DNA from 2 places in the Arthrobacter sp. KN11-1C genome. Region 2 is predicted to be linked to the other one. Evidence: riboswitches for the same ligand, from Rfam matches in the RefSeq annotation. Region 2 holds a riboswitch; the other holds the start of a gene.
What was found. A riboswitch is a leader RNA that binds a small molecule or an ion and turns the genes downstream of it on or off. The one in region 2 is predicted to bind glycine.

Region 1: another riboswitch for glycine. It lies ahead of lipA (lipoyl synthase); the one in region 2 lies ahead of gcvP (aminomethyl-transferring glycine dehydrogenase).

The regions. Positions count from the first base shown of each region.
Region 1 is NZ_CP197467.1:396,871-411,364, forward strand. Features, by position in the region: gene ACSBOX_RS01940 (CG0192-related protein) at 1-321, opposite strand, end outside; gene ACSBOX_RS01945 (DEAD/DEAH box helicase) at 367-3,783, opposite strand; gene ACSBOX_RS01950 (DMP19 family protein) at 3,951-4,799, shown strand; gene ACSBOX_RS01955 (COG4315 family predicted lipoprotein) at 4,946-5,518, opposite strand; gene ACSBOX_RS01960 (sigma-70 family RNA polymerase sigma factor) at 5,673-6,173, shown strand; gene ACSBOX_RS01965 (anti-sigma factor family protein) at 6,170-6,892, shown strand; gene ACSBOX_RS01970 (methylenetetrahydrofolate reductase) at 6,923-7,726, opposite strand; gene lipA (lipoyl synthase) at 7,743-8,768, opposite strand; glycine riboswitch at 8,818-8,921, opposite strand; glycine riboswitch at 8,923-9,022, opposite strand; gene trmB (tRNA (guanosine(46)-N7)-methyltransferase TrmB) at 9,109-10,032, opposite strand; gene ACSBOX_RS01985 (MFS transporter) at 10,135-11,421, shown strand; gene ACSBOX_RS01990 (MFS transporter) at 11,503-12,795, opposite strand; gene ACSBOX_RS01995 (M20 metallopeptidase family protein) at 12,823-14,043, opposite strand; gene ACSBOX_RS02000 (Lrp/AsnC ligand binding domain-containing protein) at 14,187-14,494, shown strand, end outside.
Region 2 is NZ_CP197467.1:3,621,645-3,636,138, reverse strand. Features, by position in the region: gene ACSBOX_RS16935 (hypothetical protein) at 1-11, shown strand, start outside; gene ACSBOX_RS16930 (carbon storage regulator) at 16-264, shown strand; gene ACSBOX_RS16925 (hypothetical protein) at 273-833, opposite strand; gene ACSBOX_RS16920 (sigma-70 family RNA polymerase sigma factor) at 1,043-1,876, shown strand; gene ACSBOX_RS16915 (MFS transporter) at 1,884-3,425, opposite strand; gene ACSBOX_RS16910 (TetR/AcrR family transcriptional regulator) at 3,508-4,056, shown strand; glycine riboswitch at 4,300-4,397, shown strand; glycine riboswitch at 4,399-4,504, shown strand; gene gcvP (aminomethyl-transferring glycine dehydrogenase) at 4,556-7,402, shown strand; gene gcvT (glycine cleavage system aminomethyltransferase GcvT) at 7,414-8,547, shown strand; gene gcvH (glycine cleavage system protein GcvH) at 9,075-9,458, shown strand; gene glyA (serine hydroxymethyltransferase) at 9,455-10,777, shown strand; gene ACSBOX_RS16885 (L-serine ammonia-lyase) at 11,023-12,453, shown strand; gene ACSBOX_RS16880 (hypothetical protein) at 12,434-12,598, opposite strand; gene ACSBOX_RS16875 (lipid II:glycine glycyltransferase FemX) at 12,830-13,903, shown strand; gene ACSBOX_RS16870 (threonine/serine ThrE exporter family protein) at 13,995-14,494, shown strand, end outside.

The DNA.
Region 1 (14,494 bases), 1.3 Mb from region 2:
AACGACGTAGACGGGATCGGCGCAGGCGTCGTACACCCACCTCGTGCCCAAAACGGAGTGTTCCATGGTGCCAAGAAGCGAGTCCTTTGCCCCGGGCAATTCCGAACCCCGGTAGCTCAGGGGAACCTGGTAGATCTTGCCGCCTTGGGAGACCAAATGGGTCTCGAGGCCGACTTCGCCGTCCGGATCATCGAAGCGGTACGCGCCGAGCAGCTCGGGCGGTGCGGAGCCGTCCTGGGTGAACCACGGCTGGACGGGCAAATACTTTTCGATGAGTTGAAGTTTGCTGGGACTCAGGGTTGCTCGATGGATGATAGCCATGCGGTCCAGCCTAGGCCAGGTCGAAACGGTTGCTTCAGGGCGAACCTACTCCGCGAACAACCCCGCCAGGTCCTCCGCCGTGAGCGCGCCACCGGACAAGGCATCGCCTTCCATGACGTCCGCGAACAGCTGCGACTTCCTGGTTTTGAGGGCCATGACCTTTTCTTCGATGGTGTCCTTCGCCACCAGGCGGTAGACCATGACGTTCCTTGCCTGCCCGATCCTGTGGGTGCGGTCCACGGCCTGTGCTTCGGAGGCCGGGTTCCACCATGGGTCAAGCAGGAACACGTAGTCGGCTTCGGTGAGGTTCAAGCCGAAGCCGCCGGCCTTCAAGGAAATGAGGAACACCGGTGCTGCGCCGTTCTTGAATTCGCTTACGACGTCGGCCCGGTTCCGGGTGCTGCCGTCGAGGTAGCAATATTCAATGTCCTCCGCGTCGAGCCGTTCCCGGACCTTGCCCAGGAACCCCGTGAACTGGCTGAAGATGAGGGCCCTGTGCCCCTCGGCAACAATGTCTTCCAGCTGCTCGAACAGCACATCCAGCTTGGACGAGCGCACCGCGGAGAGGGACTCGTCCACGAGGGAGACATCCAGGCTCAGCTGCCGCAGAAGGGTGAGCGACTCGAAGATAGTGAAGCGGTTCTTATTGACATCGTCGATGAGCCCAAGGATCTTCTGCCGCTCACGCTGCAGGTGCGTCTGGTACACCTTCTGGTGCCGCGGGTTCAGCACCACTTCCAGCACCTGCTCCTGCTTGGGCGGCAGGTCCTTGATCACTTGCTCCTTGGTGCGGCGCATCATGAGGGGACGGACCCGACGTCGGAGCTTGGCGAGCTGGGCCTTGTCGCCGTTCTTCTCGACCGGCTTTTGGTAGTACTCCGCAAAGCGGCGCGGGCTGGAGAACAGTCCCGGTGCGACAATCGAGGTCAGCGCCCAGAACTCCATGAGGTTGTTCTCAAGCGGCGTTCCCGTGATGGCCAGCTTGAAGGATGCCGGGAGCTTGCGGGCGCACTGGTAGGCCTTGGACTGGTGGTTCTTGACGAACTGGGCTTCGTCGAGCATGAGCCCGGCCCATTCCTTGGCCGCGTACGCCTCGTAGTCGATCCGGAACAGCGCGTAGGAAGTGATGACGACGTCGGTCCCGGCCATGGATTCCTGCGGATCCGCGCCGCTTTTGGCGAAGGTCTCCCCAATGGTCTTCACGCTCAGGCCGGGCGCGAAGCGCTGCACTTCAGCGGCCCAGTTGCCCACGACGCTGGTGGGCGCGACCACCAAGAACGGGGCGCCGCCGCCCGAAACGCCCGCACTGTTGGCGCTGTCCGCACCGGATTCAGCCTGCTCCTTCGCCGCGCACATCAAGGCAATGGCCTGCACGGTCTTGCCGAGGCCCATGTCGTCAGCCAGCACACCGCCGAGGCTGTGCCGGTACAGGAAACTCAGCCAGTTGAAGCCCTCCAACTGGTACGGACGCAGCTCGGCGTCGAGCGAGCCCGGCAGCGGCAGCCCGGTCACGCCGTCGTCGAGCAGGCCGCCCACGGCCTCGCGCCAAGCCGCCGCCTGCTCATCGACAATGCCCAACTGCGCGAGCTCATCCCAGAGCCCGGCCTGGAAACGGCTGATCTGGAGGGTGCCGTGCCGGTCCGGGTTGTCCTGCAAGGACCTGGCTTCGTCGATCAGTGCGCGGAGTTGGTGCAGTTCCGGCAGGTCCAGCGAGAAGTAGGCGCCGCTGGGCAGCAACATCCGGCTCTGGCCGGCCGCGAGGGCGGAAAACACTGCGGCGAAGGACACCGGTTCACCTTCGAGCGTGATGACGATGCCGAGATCGAACCAGTCGCGGCTGTCGGTGGCCTTCGTCGAGATGGAGACAACGGGAGCCTCGGTGGCCTCGCGGTAGTCGGCGATCTCGCCGGAGGTGTCCACGACGACGTCGGGCAGCTCGCGGAGCCGGGGCAGCACCTCTTCGGTGAAGGCCAGGGTGTCGAGCCCGTCCAGCGCTTCCGAGGCCGCTAGCCGCGGAGCACCCCATCCACCGCTCGACGACTCGCCGAGCGCGCCAACCACGTCCCAAGGCCGGCCCAAGGTCTCGAGGATGCGGGCTTCCTCGGCGTCGTCGCGGTAGCCGTGGTCGTCCGGGTGCCGCCACAGCGGCTGGGCGGTCACGAGTTTGCCGGCTTTGTAGTGCCACTCCCAGTGCAACCGCACGCGGTGGTCGGAGCCGTAGTTCGCCAACAAGGAGAGCGTGGGCACGGCCAGGACCGGCAACTCCACGGAATGGTCCGCCGCCGTGACCCGGGTGGACTGCTTGAGCTTCGGATAGAACGCCGTGAGGAATCGTTCCTCATCCTTCGCCGGGATCTGGAGCCGGGACGCGCCCATGACGAAATCGAGGAGTTCCTGGGACTCGCCGCCCTCCAAGGGGGCCAGCGTAATGAGGTTCTCGGGTGCCGATACGCCCGGCAAGTGACCCTCGCCGGGACCCGTGAAGAACAAGCCGTGCGCCGGACGCCCAAGCAAGCCCAAGGTCGCGGGATCAAGGGCGTCCCCGCCCAAGGTCACCGACGGCGCCAGCTGCAGTCCGCCGTCGGGCCGGTCGCTTTCCAGCCGGCTCAGGTCAAGCCCGACGACGGCGGGCTCCGCGGCAATGCGGACCGGCTCGGTCCCGCCGGAGTGGATGAGCGAAACCCCGACTTTCGAGGCTTCGGCCAGCAGGCTCCACAGGTTCTTGCCGGCGAATTCGTTGAGAAGCATCCACATGCTCGACGTGAGCTGCCGGTAGTCCGCGGTGGAATGCGCGGCCAGGAAGTTCTGCATCCAGTCGATATGGGCTTCATTGAACTCGCGCTTGTAGCCAAGGTAGTTCAGGTTGGTCCAGGAAACGTCGCCCCGGATCCACTTGCCCTTGGCTCCCATCATCACCGGACGGGCCTTGAGTTGGCGCACGCTGCGGAGCGGATCGCGCCGGCCTGTGTAGGAGAAGTGCGGGGCCGGTTCTTCCACCTCGAAGGCCAGGGCCAGGGGGAGGCCCTGGCCCTGCGGCGTTGTCCCCGGAGTGGCGATGAGCTTGCTCAGTGCCTGCTCCCAGGCCGGCCGCTGCACTGCTGCTCCGGGCTGGGCCGTCTGCCCGAACGCCGGCGCGCTGAGCAATTGTGCCCGCACGGTGGGATGGTCTTCGGCCGCGAAGAGAAGGGCGGCCACGTGTTTGCAGTCCTTGCGGACGGGGCAACTGCACACGCCCACAGTGCAGCTCCAGCCGCCGGGCTTGCGGACCAGCTTGGCCGACGTCGAATACGGCGACGGGCCACTGCCCCTGATCTTGCCCATCATCAGACCCGTGGCGGAGTCGAAGGTGATGGCGCTGACCCGGCTTCCCATGGCATAGGCGAGGCCGGCCGCGAGGGAGCGGTCGTTAATGGCGGGTGTCTGAATCGCCAGTTCCCAGGAATCGTCTGAGTGGGAAGGCATTCGATAAGGCTACTTTCGGCAGGAGGCTATCTATGAATCCTAGGGCCCAGGCAGCAGCCCTGAAACTTTGCCGGACGTTCACCTCCGCCTAGCTTGCCCGACAACCGCCCCCGCGTACGTTGAAAGGGTCCGGAGCAGCACAAGCTTCCCAGCAGTGAGGAAATCCCATGACCAGCAATGAGAACCCCGTCGTTCTGACGAAGGACAGCATCGAGGCCGACAACGCCGACGTTGTGGACGCGAATGTCACCGTGGTCAACGAGATGTACGAGGAGCTCCTCAACCATGAGGAAATCGCTACCAACGCCCTGCGCAGCTACTTTGTGGACTACTACCTGACACAGGCACTCGCGGGCGGATTCGCCCAGTACGTGTTCACGGTTCCGGAGCGCGAAGAGGTGGATGCGTTTGTCCGCGAAGGCCTCGAAGGAATGGGCGCCAAAGGCCACCTCGAGCTGTTCAACCGCACCGCCGCGGCATTCGACGCGCTGTCCGAAGACGACGCCGAGGCCTACCTGGACGGCGACCTTGACGAGTCCGAGGTGGCGCCGGAAGCCGTTGCCGAGCTCGAGGCCCTCGACGGCGAATTCGAATCCCTCCTCGAGACCGAAGACATCATCGAACTCAACGCAGCGTGGCTCCGCAGCCAGGACGGCGTGCTCTACCTGGACGAGGAGCAGCTCAAGGCCCTCATCGCCGAGCGCGTAGCCCTCATCCCGAACCTCGAAGAGCGCCAGGCCGAGGCAGCCGAAGCCGAGCTCGAGAACGCTCCCGAATTCGAGCTCATCATCCGCGAACTGTGCGACGTTGCCGGCTACCAGCTGGAGAAGATCACCATGGGCGATCCCAACTACGAGCACGACGGCGAGACTATCCTTGCCTGGCACTTCGCTACGGACCACGGCAACTACATCATGATCGAAGAGGACGACGAAGCTTTCATGATCCACCCCGAGACGAAGGAAATCATCGCCGCGGTGGAGTTCGAGGACGCTGACGAGTTCGAAGACGCCTAAAACGCCCGCTCACCTTTGGGGCCTTCAGGCCAAACGCTCGCTCACCTTTAAGGCCTTCAGGCCAAACGCTCGCTCAGATCTGCCGGCCGGTCCGGACAGATCTGAGCGAGCGTTTGTCTTTTGGGGTGCAAAAGTGAGCGAGCGTTTCAGTAGCCCATGCTGCTGCTGCTCGGGGTGGTGCTGCTGCTCGGGGTCACCATGGAGCCGGACGGGCTGACGAGCGACCAGACACCGCCCACGCCTTGGCCGTAGGTGTCGCCGGAGTCTTCGTCCTTGGAGTAGAAGTAGATGGGCATCCCGTTGACGGTGATTTGCATCTTGCCGTCTGCTGTGGGGATGGTGCCGATGGTTCCGCTCACCCCGTCAACTGCCGGCATGGCCGACGTCGTGGTCACGGGAGGCCAGAGGGTAGCGCAGCCGCCGGTGCAGGCACTCTTGCCGGAATCCTTGGCGTCCTTCGCGAAGATGTAGACGCTCTTGCCGTTCGCCGCAACCACTCGTTCGCCGAAGCTCGACGACGCCGTCTTCAGTTCCGCCGCGCCAGCAGAAGTGCTCGACGACGAGCCACCGGAGCTCGCCGAACTCGACGCCGCCGAACTCGACGCCGCGGGGCTTGAGGCGCTCGAGGACGTGGACGACGCGCCGGGGCTTCCTCCGCAGCCAGTGAGGGCGATGGCCAGAGCAAGGATCCCGAGCCCGGTGCCGAGTTGCTTCTTCATGGTTTGCTCCTTCGCTTCGACCGGCCGAGGACGTGCCGGAAGCTAACCCGTACGACGCCGCCGGGTGAAGAATGGTTCAGAGGGCTTGAACCTTTTTCGTAGCGGGCACGTCGTATCGCAGGAGAAGGGGAAGCCGAGCACCAAGGAGGCGCCGATGCCGCTCGACGAGGACGTGGTGGCCGCGATCTACCGCGACCACGGCACGGCGCTGCGCCGTTTCGTGCTGAGCTGCACGCCGGACGCGCACTTGGCTGAGGACGTGGTGCAGGAGACCATCCTCCGCGTGTGGCAGCACGCACCGCAGATCACCGGCAGCTTGCGCAGCTATTTGTTCCGGACTGCCCGCAATGTCATCATCGACAACTACCGCAAGGCCCAGCGGCGCCCGGCAGAGGCTGCCGAACGCGACATGGCGGATCCCGAGGAGGCCACCGAACGGGTGGACGAGCTCCTCAACCGGGTCCTCATGGAAGAGGCGCTCCTGCGGCTCAGCACCGAACACCGGGAGGTCCTGGTAGCACTACATTACGAACGTTTCACGGTGACCGAGGCCGCGCTGAGGCTCAACATCCCCAGCGGCACGGTGAAATCCCGGGCCTTCTACGCCGTCAGGGCGCTTCGCACGATTCTCGACGAAATGGGGGTGCAGCGGTGAACGAAACCGGACTTCACCAATTGCTGGGCGCCTACTTGCTCGGCGGACTCGAGCCTGCAGAGGCCCGGGTTTTCGAGGAGCATTTGGCAAGCTGCGCCGATTGCCGGCTCGAGTTGGGCGAGCTGGAAAGCCTCCCGGCCCTCCTCGACGCCGTCCCCGTGCCCGACGCCGTCGCGCTCGCCGCCGGGCGCCCCGCCGTCGAGCCTTCCGCCGTCGAGCCCGCCGCCGCGGCCACTGCCGACCCCCGCTCACTTATGGGGGGTCTTTCAGAAACGCTCCCGCAGCCGATTCTCCTGAAGATGGCAGCGCGGCGGCGGAAGTCCCGACGCCGGTGGACGGCCCTGGTGGGTGCCGTTGCCGCCGCCTGCCTTGGAGTGGGCATCCTGGCGGGGCCGGTGTTGAACCAGCCGCCCAAGCCGGACGCCAGCTATTCGGTGCAGACGGACAACGGCCTGCAACTCACGGTGGGGCTCGTCCGGAAGGCGTGGGGGACCGAGCTGCAGCTGGAAGGCCGCAGCATGCCGCCGCAAGGCACCATGTACCTGTGGGTCAAGGGCCGCGACGGCACGGAGGAAATGGCCTGCGGCTGGACTGCGACATCCAGCGGGCACATCAAGGTCACGGGCGCGACGCCGGTCCAGCTCGCCGGGATTTCGGGGGTGGAACTGCGTGACGACTCCCAGAAGACGGTCGCGGTGATTTCGGTCCCGGGGAGCTAGGGGTTTCCGGGACCTGTGGGGTTCACCGGGCTAAGTGGTTGCCGCCTCAGGATCGGCCAAATCGCTTCTCTCCCAGATGGGCATGTCCAGCCGGTTGAAACTGTAGAGATGGATTCCCGAGACACCATCCGGCTGCGCCATGAGCCCGGACACCAGGCTCTCCGGTGAGTATTTGTCCGGGCCCAGGAGTTTGCGGGCAAGAGTTCCCTTGTTGCTGAGGAACTTCAGCGACGTCCCGACGCCGATCTGGGTTGCCAGGGCCAGCAGTTTTGTCCGAGGAACCGCTCCGGCCACGCCGGCCCATACGGGAAGCTCGACGCCTTCCCGTCGCAGGAGCGCCGCATAGTCGAGGACCTTCGACGCGGAGAAGCACATCTGCGTGACAACGTGCGTGGCCAAGTGTTGTTTCGCCAACAAGGCGTCCAGCAAGTCGAGCCCGCTCACGGAAGGATGCCCCTCGGGATAACCGGCGATGCCCGCAGTGATGCTGCCGCCGGAGTACTCGGAGATATCCGCCAAGAGGGGAAGGCTCGATCGGTAGGGGCCCGCGCCAAGAGGTCCGTCGCCACCGATGGCGAAGACCTCACTGATCCCTGCAGCGTCGCAATCGCGGAGGATGCCGGAAAGCTGCCCCCGGCTCTCCAGCCCACGTGCCGAGAGGTGCGGAATCACGGTGTAGCCAAGGAGGCTGAGCTTGACGGAAGCCTCCATGGTCCGTGCGATGCCGTGATGGGGCAGGCAGGTCACGGTGAGCGTCGTGGAAAGCGGTACTGCTGCCTGGACTCTCTCAACGATTCCGTCTGAGGGAATGATTTCAATCCGGGTGGGAAACATGCTGGCTCCTTCCGGATCAGGCCGTCGCGTGGTGTGCGAGGAGGGTGCGGGCTTCCTGGCGGGTGGTGCCGGAGTCCTGGATGCCTTCGGCGATGTGGGCGAGGTGGGCGGGGATTTCGCGGCCTTTTTTGCGCATCGCGGTGGCCCAGAGCCGTCCGGCGCGGTAGGAGGAGCGGACCAGGGGGCCGGACATGACGCCGAGGAAGCCGATTTCCTCGGCTTCGGTGGCGAGGTCGACGAATTCCTGGGGTTTGACCCAGCGGTCCACGGGCAGGTGCCGTTCGGAGGGGCGCAGGTACTGGGTGATGGTGATCAGGTCACAGCCCGCGGCGTGCAGATCACGCAGGGCTTCGGAGATCTCCTCGCGGGTTTCGCCCATGCCCAGGATCAGGTTGGATTTGGTGACCATGCCGTGGGCCCGGCCCTGGGTGATGACGTCCAGGGAGCGGTCGTAGCGGAACGCGGGGCGGATGCGCTTGAAGATCCGGGGCACGGTTTCGACGTTGTGCGCGAAGACTTCAGGGGCTGAGTCGCAGATCGCGGCGATGTGTTCGGGTTTGCCGGAGAAGTCCGGGATGAGCAGTTCGACGCCGGTGCCGGGGTTCAGTTCGTGGATCTTGCGGACGGTTTCGGCGTAGAGCCAGACGCCTTCGTCTGCCAGGTCATCGCGGGCGACGCCGGTGACGGTGGCGTAGCGCAGGTTCATGGCCTGGACGGAGCGGGCGACCTTGGTGGGTTCGAACATGTCCACCGGGGAGGGTTTGCCGGTGTCGATCTGGCAGAAGTCGCAGCGGCGGGTGCATTCGGAGCCGCCGATCAGGAAGGTCGCTTCCTTGTCTTCCCAGCACTCGAAGATGTTCGGGCAGCCGGCTTCCTCGCAGACGGTGTGCAGGCCTTCTTTTTTCACGAGGTTCTTCAGGCCCACGAATTCCGGGCCCATCTGGACCTTGGCCTTGATCCACTCGGGCTTGCGTTCGACCGGGACGGCTTTGTTGCGCTGTTCAACGCGCAGCAGCTTACGGCCTTCAGGTGCCAGGGTCATGAGGAACTCCATAATTCAGGTGGCGCGCACGCGCCACGATGAGTCGGTTCCTCCCCGCTCTGTATTGGACCTGAGAGTTTCCGCGTCTGTGCCTCGTGGCTGGACGCTTGCACCGTCGGTGAGCCCGGTTGCCCGGGCTGCTTTCCAGAGTTGCCTTGCCGCGGCGGTACATGGGCCTGAGAGATTCCTGGGGAGGATTTGCTCCTACGGCGCCTGCTGAAAATGTACCGGCAGGACTCTCCCGCCGCAGATCATAAGCACGTGCCGCCTTCCGGTGACACGTCTCACATGGTATCCGGTGCCTGTACGGCACGCAAAGAACCTGTATCCAATCGTGAAGCTAGATCCTGCGATAACTAAGGTCGAAGATCATGCGCCCCGCCTCGTGGGCCTTGTTCTCGAAGCTGGTGCGGATGCGGCCATCGAAGCGTGGAGCCCATCCGCCCACGTGGTCCACTCCCTCGTTGGGGCCGGTGTGCTCGGTGCTGACCGGTGCCCGGCCTTCCTTGACGGGTGCCCCGCCCACCATGTATTCGACTCCGGACTCCCATACTTGGGTGAGGGGGCTGTCCGCGCCGGCCCGTTCGCGGTCGTGCAGGTTCTCAAACTCGGTGGAGCCGGCCAGGACCTCGCGGACGTGGACGGCGTAGTTGGACCAGTCGGTGGCGATCCGCCACAGGCCGCCCTTCTTGAGGGACCGCGCAGCGAGTTCGGCGAACGCGGGCTGGATGAGGCGGCGTTTGTGGTGCCGGGACTTGTGCCACGGGTCGGGGAAGAAGACCCAGAGCTCGCTCACCGAACCGGCAGGGAGCATGGAGGCGAGGACCTCGGGGGCGTTCGCCTCCACCACGCGGACGTTGCTGAGCCCGCGGCTGTTGATCTTGATCATCGTGTTGGCCAGGCCCGGGGTATAGACCTCCACCGCGAGGAAGTCCTTGTCCGGGTTCTCCTCCGCGGCGTGGCATACGGCGTCGCCAAGTCCCGAACCGATTTCGACGATCAGCGGCGCCTTGCGGCCAAACTCCGCTTCGGCGTCGAACACGTAGTCCGGATGCACGGAAGTGTTGGCAATGTGCCGCGGAACCTGGATGGCCCAGCGGTCCGAGTGCTCCTCCCACGCGGCCTGGCGTCGGCCCTGAAGCCGCGTCCCCCGGCGCACGAAACTGACTGGACGGCCGCCATAGGTGCCGAAGGAGGCCTGGCTGCCAGGGGTCACGGGGCGCGAAGACTGCGGTGTTTCAGGGGAATCTGGGGTTTCACTCATCCCCTCCAGAATACCGTTGCGGAGCCAAACGCCCGCGGCGGAACCTGCATACGCTCCCGTCATGAGCCGCCCCGGTATGAGCGTGACTGCCAGAATGGGTTGGTGACCTCCGCTTCAAGCGCCCCCAAGAACACCACGCCGCACTCCGGCGCCCCCGAGATCCTCGTCGACGCCGAGATCGACGAGCTTCCCGCCGCCGGGCCCACCCAGGTCCGGACGCGCGGCGGACTGGTCTTCCTCGGGATCTGCCTGGTCCTCATCGGCCTGAACCTGCGGACGGTCTTCTCGAGCTTTTCGGCTGTCCTTCCGGAAGTCACCGCCGACGCCGGACTGCCGGGCTGGGCGGTGGTTGTCCTCACCACGGTGCCGGTGACCTTGCTGGGAGTCTTCGCGCCGCTCGCGCCGGTCCTGGCCCGCCGCTTCGGTGCCGAGAGGGTGTTGCTCGGCGCGATGGCCGTGCTGACGGCGGGACTGCTGATCCGTTCCGTGGACCTCGCCGGCGCGGGGCATTTGCCGGCCCTCCTTGCCGGAACCGCGGCGTGCGGCGCCGCGATCGCGCTCTGCAACGTGCTGCTTCCCGGCGTGGTCAAGCGCGACTTCCCGCACCGCCTGGGACTCATGGGCGGTCTCTACACGACGGCGATTTGCGCGTCTGCCGCGCTTGGCGCCGGTTTCACGTATCCCGTCTTCACGGCGGCCGGGAACTGGACCTCGGCGCTGTGGTTCTGGGCGCTGCCCGCCGCCGTCGTACTTTTGCTCTTCCTGCCGCTCGCGATCCGCCAGCATCCCGTCCGCCACAACGCCGGCAATGGCGGTGCGAACGTCTGGCGTTCCGCCGTTGCCTGGCAGGTCACCATCTTCATGGTGTTGCAGGCGATGATGTCCTTCAGTGTGTTCGCCTGGTTGGCGCCGATTCTGCGTGACCGCGGGATCGACGGCGGGACGGCCGGCTTGATTGTGTCCGTATCGATTGTGCTGCAGATGCTTGGTTCGTTCGTTGCTCCGGGGCTTGCGGCTCGCCTCAAGGATCAGCGCTTCATCAACACCGTGGTGGCGCTCATGACCGGTGGTGGCTTCGCCTTGAGCATCTTCGGACCCACGAACTTGATTTGGGTGTGGACCGGACTGTTGGGCCTGGGCCAGGGGAGCCTCACGGCCGTGGCGTTGACCATGATCATGCTGCGGACCCGCGATTCGCACACCGCGGCGCACCTTTCCGGCATGATGCAGGGCGTCGGCTATGGCTTGGGCTCCACGGGAACCCTGATGGTCGGCCAGTTGCACCAAGCGACCGGCGGCTTCGCGGCTGCCGGCATCCTGTTCCTCGTGGTGGGTTCCCTCGCGGCCTTCTTTGGCTTCCGCGCGGGCCGGAACCGCTACGTCGGCTAACCCAACTAGCTCGCAGCTAATGTCGTTATGAGGCCTCTAAACGACAACAACTGCGAGCTAGTTGGGTTCAAGCGCGGGGGGCTAGTGCGTCAGGTCCTTGCCCTTGGTTTCCGGGATCATGAAGGCGAACGCGATTCCGATGGCCAGCAAGATCACGGCGTAGACGTTGAACATGTTGGCCTGGCCGATGCTGCCGAGCCACGTCTGCAGGTACGGGGCCGTGCCGCCGAAGACCGCAACGCAAATGGAATACGGGACACCGACGCCCACGGTGCGGATCTTGGTCGGGAACAGTTCGGCGTATACAGCCGGGACGATCGAGGCGCTGCCGGCAATGAAGAACAACATGACGGACATCGAAACAGCCAGCTGCCACGGGGAGTCCTTGAGGAGCCAAGTCATCGGGAAGTGCAGCAACGCCGCACCGGCGGAACTCACGATCAGCACGGGCTTGCGGCCGATGCGGTCGGACAGCTTGCCCCAGAACGGCAGCGACGCGATGAACGCGATGTTGCCGATGACCCCGGCCCACAAGGCTGCGCCGCGATCCATCTTGAGTGAGCTGGCAGCATAGCTCGGAGCCACGACACCCCAGATGTAGTAGACAACAGTGAGGCCGACGGTCAGCCCGATCACCTGCAAGGCCTGCTTGCGGTACTTGACGATCTGCGGCCACATGGGCTCGCGCTTTTCTTTCGGCACCTCGGCCTCGAACGCCTCGGTCTCCTTCATCTTGGCCCGCATGACCAAGGCGTAGATGCCCAGGGCGCCGCCCACCAGGAACGGCACACGCCAGCCCCAGGCGTTCATGTCGGCCTTGCTCAGGACACCGGTCAAGATGGCGCCCAGCAGAGTTCCGGCGAGGATGCCGGCGGTGCCGGAGGTGTAGATGAGCGTTGCCCAGAAGCCCCGCCTTTCCTTGGGGGCCATTTCGGACAAGTACGTTTGCGACGACGGCAGCTCGCCACCATGGGCGAGGCCCTGGATGAGGCGGGCCACCAGGAGCATCACGGATGCAAATGCCCCGACAGCCTGGAATGTCGGGGCGATGCCGATCAGCAGGCTGCCGACAGCCGCGAGGCCGACGGCGAACGTCATGGAGGTCTTGCGGCCGATCCTGTCGCCGATCCAGCCGAAGACGAACCCGCCGAACGGCCGGGCCACGAATCCGACGGCGAAGATCGCCAGGGTGGAGAGGACCGCGGACGTGGGGTCGGCACTGCTGAAGAGCGCGCTCGCGATGAAGGGCGAGAACGTGGCGTAGATGGCCCAGTCGTACCATTCGACGGCGTTGCCGATGCCGGTGCCGATGAGGGTTCGCAGGTGGGACTTGTGAACCTGGACTGTGGCTGAAGTGCCTACGGTTGCGGTCATGTCTTGCTCCAAGGGCTGGGGTGGTGGTTAGTTGCCGGCGGCGAGGGTGGCGATGCGGGAGACCGCGAGCTCTGCGTAGAGCGCCGCACCATCGGACAGGACGCCGTCGTCGAACGTGGCATAGGGGGAGTGGTTGAACGCCGAGGTGGTGTGGTCGACGCCCCGCGGCACGGCGCTGAGGCCCACGAAAGTTCCTGGAACTTCGGCCAGGACCCGGGAGAAATCCTCCGATCCGCTGAGCGGCGTGGCCCAGCGGGAGAGCCGGGAATCGCCGAACATGTCCGCGATGACGTTCTCGGCGGTGTGCGTCTCGTCCTCGTCAGTGACGGTCATGGGGTATTCGCCGCGGTAGTCGACGTCCACTTCCAGGCCGTGCGCCGAGGCAATGCCCTTGAGCAGCTGCGGAATCGCAGTCATCATCCGCTCACGGGAGGCTTCCGAGAACGTGCGGATGGTGGCTTCGAAACGCGCGGATTCGGGGATGATGTTGCGCTTGGTGCCAGCCTGCAGGACGCCCACGGTCAGGACTACGGGATCGAACATGTTGAACTGCCGAGTGATCATGACCTGCAGTGCGGTCACCATTTCCGCGGCCGCCGTGACGGGGTCCTTGGCCGCGTGCGGCGCCGAGCCGTGACCGCCGGCACCGAGGACCGTGACGAAGAGTCCGTCCGAGGCGCTCATCATCACTCCCGGCTTGGTGCAGAACTGGCCGTACGGTTCCAGGGAGGAGAAGACATGCATGCCGTAGGCGGCGTCCACGCGGCGGCCCGCGGCGTCCAGGACGCCTTCGCGGATCATGTGGCCCGCGCCGTCGAAGCCTTCTTCGCCGGGCTGGAACATCAGGACGACGTCGCCGGCCAGCTGGTCGCGTCGCTCGGCCAGCAGGGTTGCGGCTCCGGCGAGCATGGAGGTGTGGAGGTCGTGGCCGCAGGCGTGCATGGCACCGTCGATCTTCGAGGAGAACTCGACGCCGGTGCGCTCCTGGACGGGAAGGCCGTCCATGTCGGCGCGGAGCAACACGGTCGGCTTGTCCGCTGAAGCGTGTGGAGCGCCGCCGCGCAAGACCGCGGTGACCGACGTCGTGCTCTCGCCAAGGGTGATTTCGTAAGGGAGTCCGTCGAGCGCCTTGAGCACCTTTTCCTGGGTGCGAGGGAGGTCCAGGCCGACTTCCGGTTCCTGGTGGAGCTCGTGGCGGAACCGGGCGATTTCTCCCTGCATCTCTTGGGCGTCTGCGGCGATCGACATCTGTTCTCCTGTTTCCTGAACGATTGGTAGGTTTCCATAGCCATTGTGGAGTGACTGGCCTCACAATTTTCCAAAGCCCTGTAAAAATTCAGATTCATGCCAGAATTAACAGGAATCGCGCACCGTCTACGGAAGGATCGCTGATGGAACTCAGTGAAGAGGACCTGCGGCTGATCAATGCCCTCCAGATCTCGCCGCGGATCAGTTGGTCCGACGCCGCCGAGGTCCTCGACGTCCATGCCACCACCTTGGCCGCCCGATGGGACCGCTTGCGCGAGTCCGGAGCCGCCTGGACCACGGCGCACCTCATGGGCGACCCCAAGCATGCCTGCCTCGCCCTGCTGGACGTGGACTGCGAAATGCATCTTAGGCCCGAGGTTACGGCTGCGCTCGCAGCGATTCCGGAGATCATCACGGTTGAGGAGGCAGCCAGCAACCGGGACCTCATGCT
Region 2 (14,494 bases):
AGGTAGATTGAGAGCATGCTGGTACTGACACGCAAGCCGGGCGAACAGATCATGATTGGTGAGGACATCGTCATCACCGTCATGGAAGGCCGCGGCGACGGCGTGCGGATCGGGATCGAGGCGCCCCGCGGGGTGTCCATCCAACGTCGCGAAGTGGTTGAGGCGATCGCCGCGGCCAACCTCGCTGCCGCCCAGGCCGGCCCCGACGCCGAGGAACTCGTTGCCGGGCTGCGTCCGCCGGCACGGAAGCCCCCCAAGGAATAGGCCGGGCCTTAAGCCAAGCCCACGAACTCTGCGAGGAGCGGCAGCGAGCAATCCCTCGTCACGGCCAGTGCCCGCTCGATGTTGGCACTTTCCGCAAGGAGTGTCATGTCATCCACGGTGTCGGCATGCGCCACCGCTCCCGGCGCCATGCTGTCGCCGGGCTCTACTGAGCCAAGCTGCTGGTTCCCGGCGCTTTGTGGCCCCATCAGGAGGGCTTCGACATTGGCGGCCGCGGTTGATTCGACCTGCTTGAGCAGAAGGACCAGGCCATGGTGGTGTTCCTGAAGCAGTTCCGGCCAGATCCCGGGCGGGGCCATTGAAGCGATCATGGGCAGCGTTGCGTTGGCCGACAGGCGCCACTCGATGGCCAGCGCGGACGACTCGATGTTCCGGGCAAGCGTGTCGAACCGGAGGTTTTCCAGGACTTTTTCCACGTCGGCGGCAGTGAATTTCAGCCAATGCCAATTGCCTGCCCGGACGTGCAGCAACTGCGTTTCGAGCCGGTACAACAGCAGTTCCAGCTGTCTCCGCTCACGCCACAGCGTCGCCGAAAGCTCATCCGCCCCCACGGTTCCCCATTCCCCGGTTTGGTCTACGAAACATGGTTCCGCGGCCTCTTTTGTATCTTTTTCATGAGCGTACACGCATTGTTATTTTTCAGATGGTATGTTCACTGAATACATGTCTGTTCCGTGTAATCTTCGGCACGCTGCATCGTCTCAGCAGCTCGCCCATGAAGCCCCTGGAATCAGGCTTGGCAACTCAATAAACAGGTCTCATGGGGGGACTAATTTTGAATCGCGAAGAACGCAACGAGCTGGTGCTGCAGCACTTACCGCTCGTTGGCTATTTGGTGTCGGAGCTCTGCGCGAGGGCTTCTCATTTGTCGCGCGACGATTTCGCGTCGGTGGGGTCGGTGGCGTTGATTACGTCTGCCGATTCTTTCGATCCGGACCTCGGAGTCCCTTTCGGCGCGTTTGCGCGCCGAAGGATCGTCGGGGCTTTCGCGGACGAGATGCGGGCCAGCGACTGGGCCACGCGCTCGGCGCGCAAACGCATCAAGGAAACCATGTCGGTCCAGGAAACGCTCTCCGGTGTGCTTGGCCGCACTCCGTCGGTGGCCGAGACCGCTTCGGCCCTGGGGGTTGAGCGCAGCGTGGTGGAGGCCGCCCTGGCCGATGCCGCGCGGACGCTGTCGCCGCTGGATGACGTCGTGGTGGACACGGTCGCGGCGGAGACCATCTCCCCGGAGCACTCGGTCCTGGCCGATGAGCGCCTGAAGTACCTTCGGGCCGCCGTCGAGGCGTTGCCGGAGAAGATGCGGTACGTCGTCGAGGAGATCTACTTCGGAGGCCGGACCGTGAAGGAACTCGCCGAGGAACTCGGGTCCACGCACGCGGCGGTCTCGCAGCAGCGTGCCGAGGGCATCCGGCTCATGCGCGACGGGCTGTCCGCGCATTACGCCGACGACCCCGAACAGTCCTTCGAGCCCCAGTCGCGGATAACCGCCCGACGCCGGCACGACTACCTCTCGACCCTCGCCACCGCCACCCTGGGCGGAATCACCCGCAGCTTCAGCTCCCCGGATGCCGCCTTGAACCAGGCAGTCTAGACCCCGCCTACTTGGCGGTCGGCACGCGGCGGAGCACGACGGCGGCAAGGACTGCCGCTCCCGCCATCAGTACCAGCCCGATCGCTGCCGTGATGTGGACGCCCGATTCAAAGGCGGCACGCGCAGCGGTGCTCAGGGCGTCGCCCAATGGCTGGGGGAGGGCCGACGCGGTGTCCATGGCTCCGGCGAGTGTCTCCCGCGAGCGTTCTGCCGCGTGGGCCGACAGTTCGACCGGAAGCAGCAAATGGTGTTGGTAGGACGCCGTCAGGATGGAGCCGAGCACGGCTGTGCCCAGCAGTGATCCGAGTTCGTAGCCGGTTTCCGAGATCGCCGATGCCGCGCCCGCCTTGTCGGCAGGAACCGCGCCAAGGATCAGGTCGTTGGAGATGGTCTCCGCCGAGCCAACCCCGATGGCCAGCAGCAGGAGCGCCGTCAAAAGGTACCCCGGCCCCTGGCTGTGGTTTCCCATGGCCGCCACGAGGTATCCCACCGCGCTCAGCGCCAGCCCCGATGCCACCACCAGGCCAGGGCGGATCCGCTTGACCAACGGGACCACCACCAGGCCTGCCACAATCGTGGCAAGCAGGGCGGGAACCATCGCGATCCCGGCCTGCATGGGGGACTGGCCCTCCACCAGCTGCAAGTGCTGGGCAAAGAAGTAGATGAATCCCGTCATGGAGAACAGGGACAGGACGTTGGCCGTGATCGCCGTGCTGAAGACTTTGTTCCGGAAAAGCTGAACGTCCAACATGGGCGATGCCAGCGAGCCCTGCCTCCGGACGAAGACAATTCCCATGGCCAGGCCGAACGCCATGAAGGCCGCGGGAGCCGGACCGAACCCGTGCACGGCGGCCTCCTTGATGCCGTAAACCACGGGGGCCATGGCCAGGATGGACAGCACCACGCTGGGAACGTCCGGCTTGCCCGGGTTGCGGTCCTTGGACTCGGGGATCAGCGACGGACCGAAGGCGAGCAGGGGCAGCAGCAGCGGCACGGCGACCAGGAACACGGCTCCCCACCAGAAGTGCTCCACGAGCCAGCCGCCAAAGATCGGCCCGAGCGCGGCGCCGCCGGAGAACCCCGCGGCCCACACGGCAACCGCGAGCCGGCGGCGGTTCGGTTCCGGGAAGATGTTGCGGATCAACGACAGCGTGGACGGCATGAGCATGGCTCCGAAGATGCCCATGCTGGCGCGTCCGGCAATGAGCCATTCAGCCGATGGGGCGAAGGCAGTGGCCGCGGAAACGGCCGCGAAGCCCGTGCTGCCGATCAACAGCAAGCGGCGGCGACCGATCCGGTCACCCAGGTTTCCCATGGACACCAACAGTGCCGCGAGCACCAGTGGATAGGCGTCCACGACCCACAGCAGCTGCACGCCCCCGACTTCCAGCGACCGGGCGATTTCCGGCAGGGCAAACGTCAGCGCCGTATTGTCCACAGCCACCAGCAGCACCGGGAACATCAGGAGTGCCAAGGCAGCCCAATCGCGCCACGGGGCGGTTTGGATCGAAGGGGTACGGGGGTGCTGGGTTGTGGACGGGTTGAACATGAACATAACTGTACCGTCTGGACGGTATAGTTTCAATTTGACTCATCGAACGGCCGCGTCGAACTAAGGGATGATGGACACCATGCCGCGAAAACCTATTGCCCGGGACGCTGTCCTGGATGCCTTTGAAGCCCTGCTGATCGAGGTGGGGGAGCGGGCTGCCACCCTGGACGCCGTCGCCAAGCGCGCCGGCGTCTCGAAGGGCGGCTTGCTCTACCATTTCCCCAACAAGGAAGCCATGATCAGCTCCTTGCTCGAGCGCATGGACGGGCTGGCCGCGCTGGACATCGAGGCAATGAAGGCGGCCCCGGAAGGTGCTGCCGCGTTCTTCATCAAGTCCTCGCTGTGGGCCGACACGCCCTTGGACCGCGTGTTTGTGGCAGCCACGCGTCTCGCGGAAGTAGCCCACGAAGAAACCCGCAGGCGCTTCGCGGGAATCCAGCAACAATGGCTCGATGTGCTCGCCGAGGAAGTCGGGCCGGAAATGGCCAAGGCCGTCCGGTACATGGGCGATGGACTCTACTTCAACGCAATGCTCGAAGGCGGCGCCGGTGATACGGAAGTCAAGGCCAGCGCGAGGGGCGCCGACGTCGGTGCGCTGCTGGCCGCCGTCGAACGCCTCCGCAGCTGAGTCCCGACCCAACTATCCCCACCGCCACCCTCGCCTCGCAAGCTCGGCCAGGGAACCCTGGCGGCGTGGGCCCCGCAGTTGTTGTCGTTTAGACGCTCCAAAACGACATCTAGTGCGAGCTAGTTGGGAAAGCCGGGCGGCTCGCTGACCCTATTTGCGGACGCGGGCAGTCCATAGGACAATTGGTAGTTGTGGCAGCCGTCACCGGCAACCACTGTCGATTCACACAATTGAATACGCCTTTGATCTGCGGCGGGAGAGTCCTGCAGGCATGTGATGCAGGCGCCGTAGGAGCAAATCCTCCCCAGGAATCTCTCAGGCCCACGCACCGCCGCGGCAAGGCAACTCTGGAAAGCAGCACGCTGACGCGCGCTCACCGACGGTGCAAGCGGACAGTGCCATACGCACGTTTCGCGGAAACTCTCAGGTCCAATACAGAGCGGGGAGGAATCCGATTAGCTGTGGCGTACCCACGCCGCCTTATAAATGGAGTTCCTTCGTGACGGTTAGTTCAACCTCCACCACGTTCGTTGACCGGCATATCGGCGCCCGCCGCCAGGCCGACATTGACATCATGCTCAAGTCTGTTGGCTACGACAGTGTCGATTCGCTCGTAGACACCGCGGTTCCCAATGACATCCGCCAGGACGTCGCACTGACGCTCCAGAACGCCCTCAGCGAGGTGGAAGTCCTTGCTGAACTCCGCAAGCTGGCTTCCAAGAACAAGACGGCCGTGCAGATGATCGGCCAGGGCTACTACGACACCGTCACTCCGCCGGTGATCCGCCGCAACATCCTCGAATCCCCGGCCTGGTACACGGCCTACACCCCGTACCAGCCCGAAATTTCCCAGGGCCGCCTCGAGGCGCTGCTGAACTTCCAGACCATGGTCCAGGACCTCGTGGGCCTGCCCATCGCCAACGCCTCCCTGCTGGACGAAGCCACGGCAGTCGCCGAAGCCGTCCTCATGATGCGCCGCGCCAACAAGAACAAGACGGCCCACGACGGCAAGACCGTGCTCGACGCCGACTGCCTCCCGCAGACGATCGCGATCGTGAAGGGCCGCGCCGAGGCGCTGGGCTTCGAGGTGGAGATCGCCGACCTGTCCCAGGGCCTGCCCGACGGCGACATCAACGGCATCGTGCTGCAGCAGCCGGGCGTTTCCGGCCGGGTGTTCGACCACTCCGCCGTGATCGCCGCCGCCAAGGAACGCGGTGCCCTCGTCACCGTCGCCGCCGACCTCCTCGCCCTCACCCTGATCACGCCTCCGGGCGAGCAGGGTGCCGACATCGCCGTCGGCTCCACCCAGCGCTTCGGCGTGCCGCTGTTCTTCGGCGGCCCGCACGCCGCGTACATGGCCGTCCAGAAGGGCCTCGAGCGCTCGATGCCGGGCCGCTTGGTGGGCGTTTCCAAGGACGACGCCGGCACTCCCGCCTACCGTCTCGCGCTCCAGACCCGCGAACAGCACATCCGCCGCGAGAAGGCCACGTCCAACATCTGCACCGCGCAGGCACTGCTGGCCATCGTCTCCTCGATGTACGCCGTCTACCACGGCCCCGAGGGCCTGAAGGCGATCGCCGAGACCGCCCACAACCACGCCCGCACCCTGGCAGCATCCCTGAAGGCCGCGGGCCTTGAGGTCCTGCACGGCAGCTTCTTCGACACCATCACCGTCCGCGTCCCGGGCAAGGCTGCCGGGATCGTTGCTGCTGCCGAGGCCAAGGGCATCAACCTGCGCGGCATCGACGCCGACACTGTGGGCATTTCTGTTGACGAGACCACGACGGCGGCCGTCGTCGCCGACGTCGTCGCCGCCTTCGGTGCCACGGTGTCGGGTGACGGTGAGGGCTTCGCCCTGGAGGTCGCCGTCGAGCGTTCTTCGGACTACCTGCAGCACCCCGTGTTCAACACCCACCGTTCCGAGACCCAGCTGTTGCGCTACATCCGCAAGCTGTCGGACCGCGACCTGGCGCTGGACCGCACCATGATCCCGCTGGGTTCGTGCACCATGAAGCTGAACGCCACCGCCGAGATGGAAGCCATCTCCTGGCCGGAATTCGCTTCGATCCACCCGTTCGCACCGGATTCCCAGACCGAGGGCTGGCGTGAACTCATCACGGACCTGGAATCCCAGCTGACCGAGATCACCGGTTATGACCAGGTCTCCATCCAGCCCAACGCCGGTTCCCAGGGCGAGCTCGCGGGCCTGCTGGCCATCCGCGGCTACCACCACTCCCGCGGTGACCTGCAGCGCAACGTCTGCCTCATCCCGGCGTCCGCCCACGGCACCAACGCCGCCTCGGCAGTGCTGGCCGGCATGAAGGTTGTCGTCGTGGCCACGGCCGCCGATGGCACCATCGACCACGCGGACCTGCAGGCCAAGATCGACGCCAACAAGGACGTCCTCTCGGCCATCATGATCACCTACCCGTCCACGCACGGCGTGTACGACGCCGACGTGCGCGAGGTCTGCGACTCCGTGCACGCAGCCGGCGGCCAGGTGTACATCGACGGCGCCAACCTGAACGCCCTGGTCGGCCTGGCCCAGCCGGGCAAGTTCGGCGGCGACGTCTCGCACCTGAACCTGCACAAGACCTTCTGCATCCCGCACGGCGGCGGTGGACCGGGCGTCGGCCCGGTCGCGGCCAAGGCGCACCTGGCCCCGTTCATGCCCGGCAATGCCGCGGCCTGGACCGAAGGCAGCGACGTGCCCATCTCGGCTTCGCGCTTCGGTTCGGCCGGAGTCCTGCCGATTTCCTGGGCCTACGTGAAGCTCATGGGCGGCGAAGGCCTCACCGAGGCCACGAAGTCCGCTCTGCTTGCCGCGAACTACATCGCCTCCCGCCTCAACGAGTACTTCCCCGTTCTCTACACCGGCGAAGGCGGACTCGTGGCCCACGAGTGCATCCTGGACCTGCGCGAACTGACGGCCAAGACCGGCGTCACCGCCGAGGACGTGGCTAAGCGCCTCATCGACTACGGTTTCCACGCACCCACCCTGGCGTTCCCGGTAGCGGGCACCCTGATGGTGGAGCCCACCGAATCCGAGGACCTCGGGGAGATCGACCGCTTCATCGAAGCCATGATCACCATCCGCAAGGAAATCGACCAGGTTGCCCACGGCGACTTCACGGTGGAGAACAGCCCGCTGCGTCACTCACCGCACACCGCGGCCGCCGTCGTCTCCTCCGACTGGAACCGTGAGTACTCCCGCGAACAGGCCGTCTTCCCGGTCCACCACCTCAAGCAGGACAAGTACTTCCCGCCCGTAGGCCGCATCGACGGCGCCGCAGGCGACCGCAACCTGGTCTGCTCCTGCCCTCCGATCGAAGCCTTCGAGAACTAAGGACTGACGCAATGACTGAGAACTACACTGCGCTCTACGAAGAGCACAAGAAGCTCGGCGCTTCCTTCACCGACTTCGGTGGCTGGCAGATGCCCCTGAAGTACTCCTCCGAACTGGCCGAACACCACGCCGTCCGTCAGTCCGCAGGCCTGTTCGATCTTTCCCACATGGGCGAAGTCTGGGTCACCGGCCCGGAAGCCGCCGCTTTCCTGGACTACGCCTTGGTGGGCAAGATCTCCGCCATGTCGGTCGGCAAGGCCAAGTACTCGCTGATCTGCCAGGAAGACGGCGGAATCATCGACGACCTCATCACCTACCGTCGCGGCGATTCCACCTTCCTGGTGGTTCCGAACGCCGGCAACGCCAAGGTTGTGGCCGAGGCACTGGCGCAGCGGGCCGCCAACTTTGACGTCGTCGTCGAGGACGCCTCCGCGGCAACCTCCCTGATCGCCGTCCAGGGCCCCAAAGCGGAAGAAATCCTCCTCCGCCTTGTCCCGGCCGAACAGCACTCCCTCGTCACCGGGCTCAAGTACTACGCCGCGGTTGACGTGCCCTTCAGCTTCGCCGGGACCACGACGGAACTGCTGCTCGCCCGCACCGGCTACACGGGCGAGGACGGCTTCGAAATCTTCGTGGACAACGACGCCGCTGCCGCCCTCTGGCAAGCAATCGCGGAAGTTGCCGAGGACGGCGAGCTGATCCCGGCCGGCCTGGCGTCGCGTGACTCCCTGCGTCTCGAAGCCGGCATGCCGCTCTACGGCAACGAGCTCTCCCGCGAAGGCAACCCCTTCTCGGCAGGCCTGGGCCCCGTTGTCTCGCTCGCCAAGGAAAGCGACTTCGTGGGCCGTGCTGCCCTGGAAGCCCTGAAGGCTGAGGGCGCCGGTTCCACCAGCGGCCGCAAGCTGGTCGGCCTCAAGGGCCTGGGCCGCCGCGCCGGCCGCAGCCACTACCCGGTCCTCAAGGACGGCGTCGTGGTCGGCGAAGTCACCTCCGGCCAGCCCAGCCCCACCCTCGGCTACCCCGTAGCGTTGGCCTATGTCGACGTCGAACACGCCGAATTGGGCACGGCTCTGGACGTAGACTTGCGCGGAAAGGCCGAGCCCTTCGAAGTTGTCGCCTTGCCGTTCTATAAGCGGGTTAAGTAGGCCCCCGTACGGTTCCGATTGGTGCGTGACCGTGGTTGCGTTTTGCCCGTCGGGTCCGACATCCTCTGCATGCTCGGTCGCGAAGACGCCCGCTGAGCGGACGTGTCGCTCCCTTAGACGCATGCTGCCGGATGCCGGTCCCGATGGGGCCGTCCTCGTCACCTTTGGTTATCGAACTGATGGGTGGTCATCGAACAGAAGGGGCGGACCGTATGGACCTCGGCTCACCCTTGGTGCTTCTGTTGCGAACCTTGCACCGGTCGCGTTCGATGGCCCTAGGTTTTTGGAAGATGAGCTACCTCCCGCAGCTCGGCCCACGGGAACCACGGGCCCATAACTGAATCCCGAAGGGCCAGCGTTCTTTTCCGGAACCGCTGGCCCCGAAAACTGAACAAGCCTCTAGCGGTGGGGGAGCGGCATCCGGCAGCGTGCGTCAAAGCGACGAAGGAGCAGCACGCCGAGGATGGTGGCCCCCGCCGCGTAACCTGACCACAACTGTTTTCTTAGACCAACGCAAAGGAAAAAACATGGCAAAAGTTGCACCTGAACTCCAGTACTCCGACGAGCACGAGTGGGTTGCCCGCGAAGCCGGCAACCTTGTGTCCGTCGGCATCTCCGCCGTGGCAACCGATGCCCTCGGCGACATTGTGTATGTTGACTTGCCCGAGGTCGGTTCCGCTGTGACGGCGGGGGAGACCTGCGGCGAGGTTGAGTCCACCAAGTCCGTCTCGGACCTGTACTCCCCGGTGACGGGCGAGGTCACGGAAGTCAACCCGGCCGTCGTCGACGATCCTGCCCTGATCAACAACGATCCGTACGGCGCGGGCTGGCTCTTCAAGGTGGCCGCCGAGTCCGACGGTCCGCTGCTTTCCGCCGAGGAATACGCTTCAAAGAACGGTGGCGAGCTGTGAGCGCGGCAAACGGAACCACCGTGTTCGAGCAGGTAGTTTCGCCGAGCCTGGACACCGTGTTGTCCGAACTGGATCCCGAGATCGCGGCGAAGATCGACGACGAGCTGAACCGTCAGCGCTCGGGCCTGGAAATGATCGCATCCGAGAACCACACCGCCGTGGCTGTCATGCAGGCGCAGGGTTCGGTGCTGACCAACAAGTATGCCGAGGGCTACCCGGGCAAGCGCTACTACGGTGGCTGCGAGCACGTGGACGTCATCGAGCAACTCGCGATCGACCGTGTGAAGGCCCTGTTCGGTGCCGAGTACGCGAATGTGCAGCCGCACTCCGGCGCCCAGGCCAATGCTTCGGTGATGCACGCCCTCATCAAGCCGGGCGACACCATCATGGGCCTTAACCTGGCCCACGGCGGGCACTTGACCCACGGCATGCGGATCAACTTCTCCGGCCGCCTGTACAACGTCATCCCGTACCAGGTCCGCGAAGAGGACCACCGGATCGACATGGCCGAAGTGGAGCGACTGGCGCTCGAGCACAAGCCGGCGCTGATCGTGGCCGGCTGGTCCGCCTACGCACGCCAGCTGGACTTCGCCGAGTTCCGCCGCATCGCCGACCTCGTGGGCGCGTACCTCATGGTGGACATGGCGCACTTCGCCGGCCTCGTGGCCGCCGGTCTGCACCCGTCCCCGGTCCCGCACGCGCACGTGACGACGTCGACGACGCACAAGACCCTCGCCGGTCCGCGCGGCGGCATCATCCTCTCCAACGACGCCGACATCGCCAAGAAGATCAACTCCGCGGTCTTCCCGGGCCAGCAGGGTGGACCGTTGGAGCACGTGATCGCCGGCAAGGCGGTGGCCTTCAAGATCGCCGGTTCGCCGGAGTTCAAGGAACGCCAGGAACGCGTCCTGGCCGGTGCCCGGATCCTGGCCGAGCGCCTCGTCCAGGATGACGTCACTGCCAAGGGCATCAACGTGATTTCCGGCGGCACGGACGTGCACCTGGTCCTCGTGGACCTGCGCAACTGCGAACTCAACGGCCAGGAAGCCGAGGACCGCCTCGCCGCGATCGACATCACCGTCAACCGGAACGCCGTTCCGTTCGACCCGCGCCCGCCGATGGTGACCTCCGGCCTGCGGATCGGCACCCCGGCACTGGCAACCCGCGGTTTCGGTGAAGCGGCGTTCCGTGAAGTTGCGGACATCATCGCCGAGGCACTGATCGCCGACGCCGACGCCGACCTCTCCGGCCTGCGTCACCGCGTCGACGCCCTAGCCGCCGCGCACCCGCTCTACCCGGGCGTCGCGAACCTCAGCTGAGGTTCTCCGGACCCGGCAATCCTGTCGGGTCCGGCAGACCCCAGTTTTCACGCGTGCTGCTCCTTCGTCGCTTTGACGCACGCTTTCGAAAACCGCGGCCTGTCGGCCCGCCGGAGGGCGCCGGGCATCCGGCAGCATGCGTCTAAGGGAGCGTCACGTCCGCTCAGCGGGCGTCTTCGCGACCGAGCATGCAGAGGATGTCCGGCACCCTCCCAACCCGACCACAACTAACTAAGGAATCCGACATGGCTGTTGGCGTCTTCGATCTTTTCTCTATTGGGATTGGTCCTTCGAGTTCGCATACCGTGGGGCCAATGCGGGCTGCTGCGGTGTTTTCCGGGGAGCTCAAGTCTTCGGGAAAGCTGGAGCGCGTGGCTTCGCTGCGCGTTGACCTGTACGGTTCCCTGGCTGCGACGGGCCGGGGGCACGGCACCATGACCGCGGTGCTGTTGGGCCTGGAGGGCTACCACCCCGAGCAGATCCTCCCCGATGAAGTGGAGGAGCGGCTTGCGTCGATCGCGGAGACCGGCCAGCTGAACCTTGGCGGCGCCGTCGATCCCGAATCCGGGGTATCCCTGCCTTATGGGGAAGCGGACATGATCCTGCACCCCCTCACGGTCCTTCCCCGGCATACGAACGGGATGAAGTTCTCCGTGTCGGACGCTGACGGCGAGGTGCTGCACGAGGCCACGTTCTTCTCCGTGGGCGGTGGCTTCATTGTCCGCGAAGGCGAAGAGGACGCAGCCCAGAAGGAACTGGAGGAGTCCAAGAAGGAACTTCCGCTGCCCTTCCGCACTGCCGCCGAACTGATGGGCCGCTGCTCCTCCAAGGGACTCGGCATTTCGGACATCATGTTCATCAACGAACGGGCTTCGCGGACCGAAGAGGAAATCCGCGAAGGCCTGCTCCACATCTGGGCCGTCATGGAGGGCTGCGTCGAAGTCAGCCTCAAGCGCGAAGGCGTGCTGCCCGGCGGGCTGAAGGTCCGCCGTCGGGCACCGGACTGGCACGAACGGCTCCTGAAGGAATCCAAAGACCAGGACCCGGACTACTACGACCCGAAGTACTGGCAGGAATGGGTGAACCTGATCGCCCTGGCCGTGAATGAGGAGAACGCCTCGGGTGGGCGCGTGGTCACTGCGCCCACGAACGGCGCCGCCGGGATCATCCCCGCCGTGCTGTACTACGCCCTGCACTTCGCCCCCGGCATGGACAAGGCCACGCAACAGGACCGCGACGACGTCGTGGTGAAGTTCCTGCTCGCCGCGGGCGCCGTCGGTGTGCTCTACAAGGAGCAGGCCTCGATCTCCGGCGCCGAAGTGGGCTGCCAGGGCGAGGTCGGTTCTGCTTCCTCGATGGCCGCCGCCGGCTTGGCCGAAGTCATGGGCGGCTCCCCGGGACAAGTGGAGAACGCGGCCGAGATCGCGATGGAACACAATTTGGGCCTCACCTGCGACCCGATCGGCGGACTCGTGCAGATTCCGTGCATCGAACGCAACGCGATCGCCGCGGCGAAGGCCATCAACGCCGCGAAGATGGCGCTCTGGGGCGACGGCACCCACCGCGTCTCATTGGACGAGGTCATCGTGACCATGCGCGAAACCGGCAAGGACATGTCCTCCAAATACAAGGAAACCGCCATGGGCGGCCTCGCCGTCAACGTCGTGGAGTGCTGACGACCGCTTCCTGATGGTCGAAGCGGCGGGTACCGGACGGCCAGGCCGGGCCGAGCAATGCCGCGGATGCCATGGCGGCGACTACCGACCACAAGCTGTTGCTGCGGCCGGCGGTGAGTGGCGGAATGGGGCGGTAGACGATCATCGGATCCTCCTGGTTCAGGTGTTGTTATGACCACTCTCCGCCACCGGAATAGTTGTGGACTTTGGGGAACCTTTGCCCTGGCTGTGAGGCCCGGATCTGCCATCCACGGGGAGGCGTTGAAACCGGCCATTCCCTAGCTCTCCATGGTGGCCGATAGACTTGGAGCTGAACGCCTGCGCCGCACACCGGTGCCTGCTGCCTCATGTACGCAACTGATTGGACACGGCCCCCTTGCGAGAATTTACCGCACGCTTTGCCACCGCCGAGGAAATCGAACACTGGGACAAACACGTCACAGCCAACCCCAACGGCGGTAACCTCCTCCAATCCGAGGCGTTCGCGGACGTGAAGCAACACTTCGGCTGGAAGCCCTTGCATCTCGTGTACGAGACCGGGGACTACAGCAGCTACAACCTCGTCCTGGAGAAGTCGTTCCCGCTGCTCGGCAAGCTCTGGTACCTCATCAAGGGCCCCGATGTTGCCGGCGTCGAGGACATTCCGGGGATCATCAAAGCCAACCGGGAATTCGTGAAGCGGGACAAGCTTGGCGTGTTCGCCGTGAAAATCGAGCCGGACATCGTCCTCAGCAGCGAAGCACGGGATGCGATTGAAGCCACCGGAGCAGTGAAGACCCCCAACCTGCAGCCGAACGACTCCACAGCCCTGCTGGACATCTCACCCGAGGAGAACCAGCTGCTGCGCAACCTCCATTCCCGCGGCCGCAACGCCGTTCGCCGTGCTATCCGCGAAGGCGTGGAAGTCCACACCATGGAACCCACGGAAGAGAACTTCCGTTCCATGTATGCGCTGATGACCAATACCGTCGAGGCGAAGTCCCAGGTGCGGGTCCGTGAATTCGGGTACTATCGCCAGTTCTGGACCAACTTCATTGACCGTGGTCAGGGCAGGCTCCTGTTTGTCTTCGAAAACGGTGTCCCGTCTGTCGGAGCCTTCGTCATCAACTATGGCCGCAAGGGCACCTACAAGGACGGCGGATCGCTGCAAAAGCGCGCGCAGTACGGCGATTCGCACCTGGTCCAGTGGTCAGCCATCAACCAGGTCAAGGAACTGGGTTGCACTGAGTACGATTTCTGCGGCACTCCGCCCGCGGACCGGCTCAAAGACACTTCGCACCCGTTCCACGGGCTTGGCTTGTTCAAGACCAGCTTCAGCAAGACCGTCACCGACTTCGTCGGCTGCTACGACCAAGTCATCAGCCCGCTGAAGTACAAGCTATGGACTGCGGCCGGGGAACGAATCGCGCGGCAGATCTACACCCGCCGCACGGGCCAACAGTTCTACTAGGCCAGCAGTTCTACCAGGATCTCAACGCCCCCTACCCGCATGTGCATGACACCGTATTTGGAGGAACCACGCCCTTTGGAGGAACACCCGCGTGACTGACCGCCCCGACCACAGGCCCAACACTGACGGATTGCCCAAGACGCAGCCGCTGAAGCCATCCCAGGTGCGCCAGAATGTCAACGCCAAGCGCATGCTCCGCAGGCTCGTGCAGGGCGAGAATCCTCCCACCGCTCCCATGAGCATCGTCGACCGCCTGGCGGGCAGTCCCTACGCCAACCCCATCATCCACGTGGGCGGCGTCGATGCTTCGGCCCGCAAGACCATTGACTTCGCACTGCACATGGCCGAATCGATGTTTCGGTACGGAGCCGGTGCCCTGGAGGTCGAGACCAGCATCATCGCGGTCACGGCGGCACTCGGGTTGAAGAACATCGAAGTGGACATCACCAACCAGTCAGTCCAGATCAACTACGCGCCCAAGGACCAGACCCCCCTGACCCTGCTCCGGGTGGTCCGTTCCTGGACCAACAACTACGCAGGCTTGGCGCAGGTCCACCAGCTCGTCACGGATATCGTGGCCGGCGGGGTGGG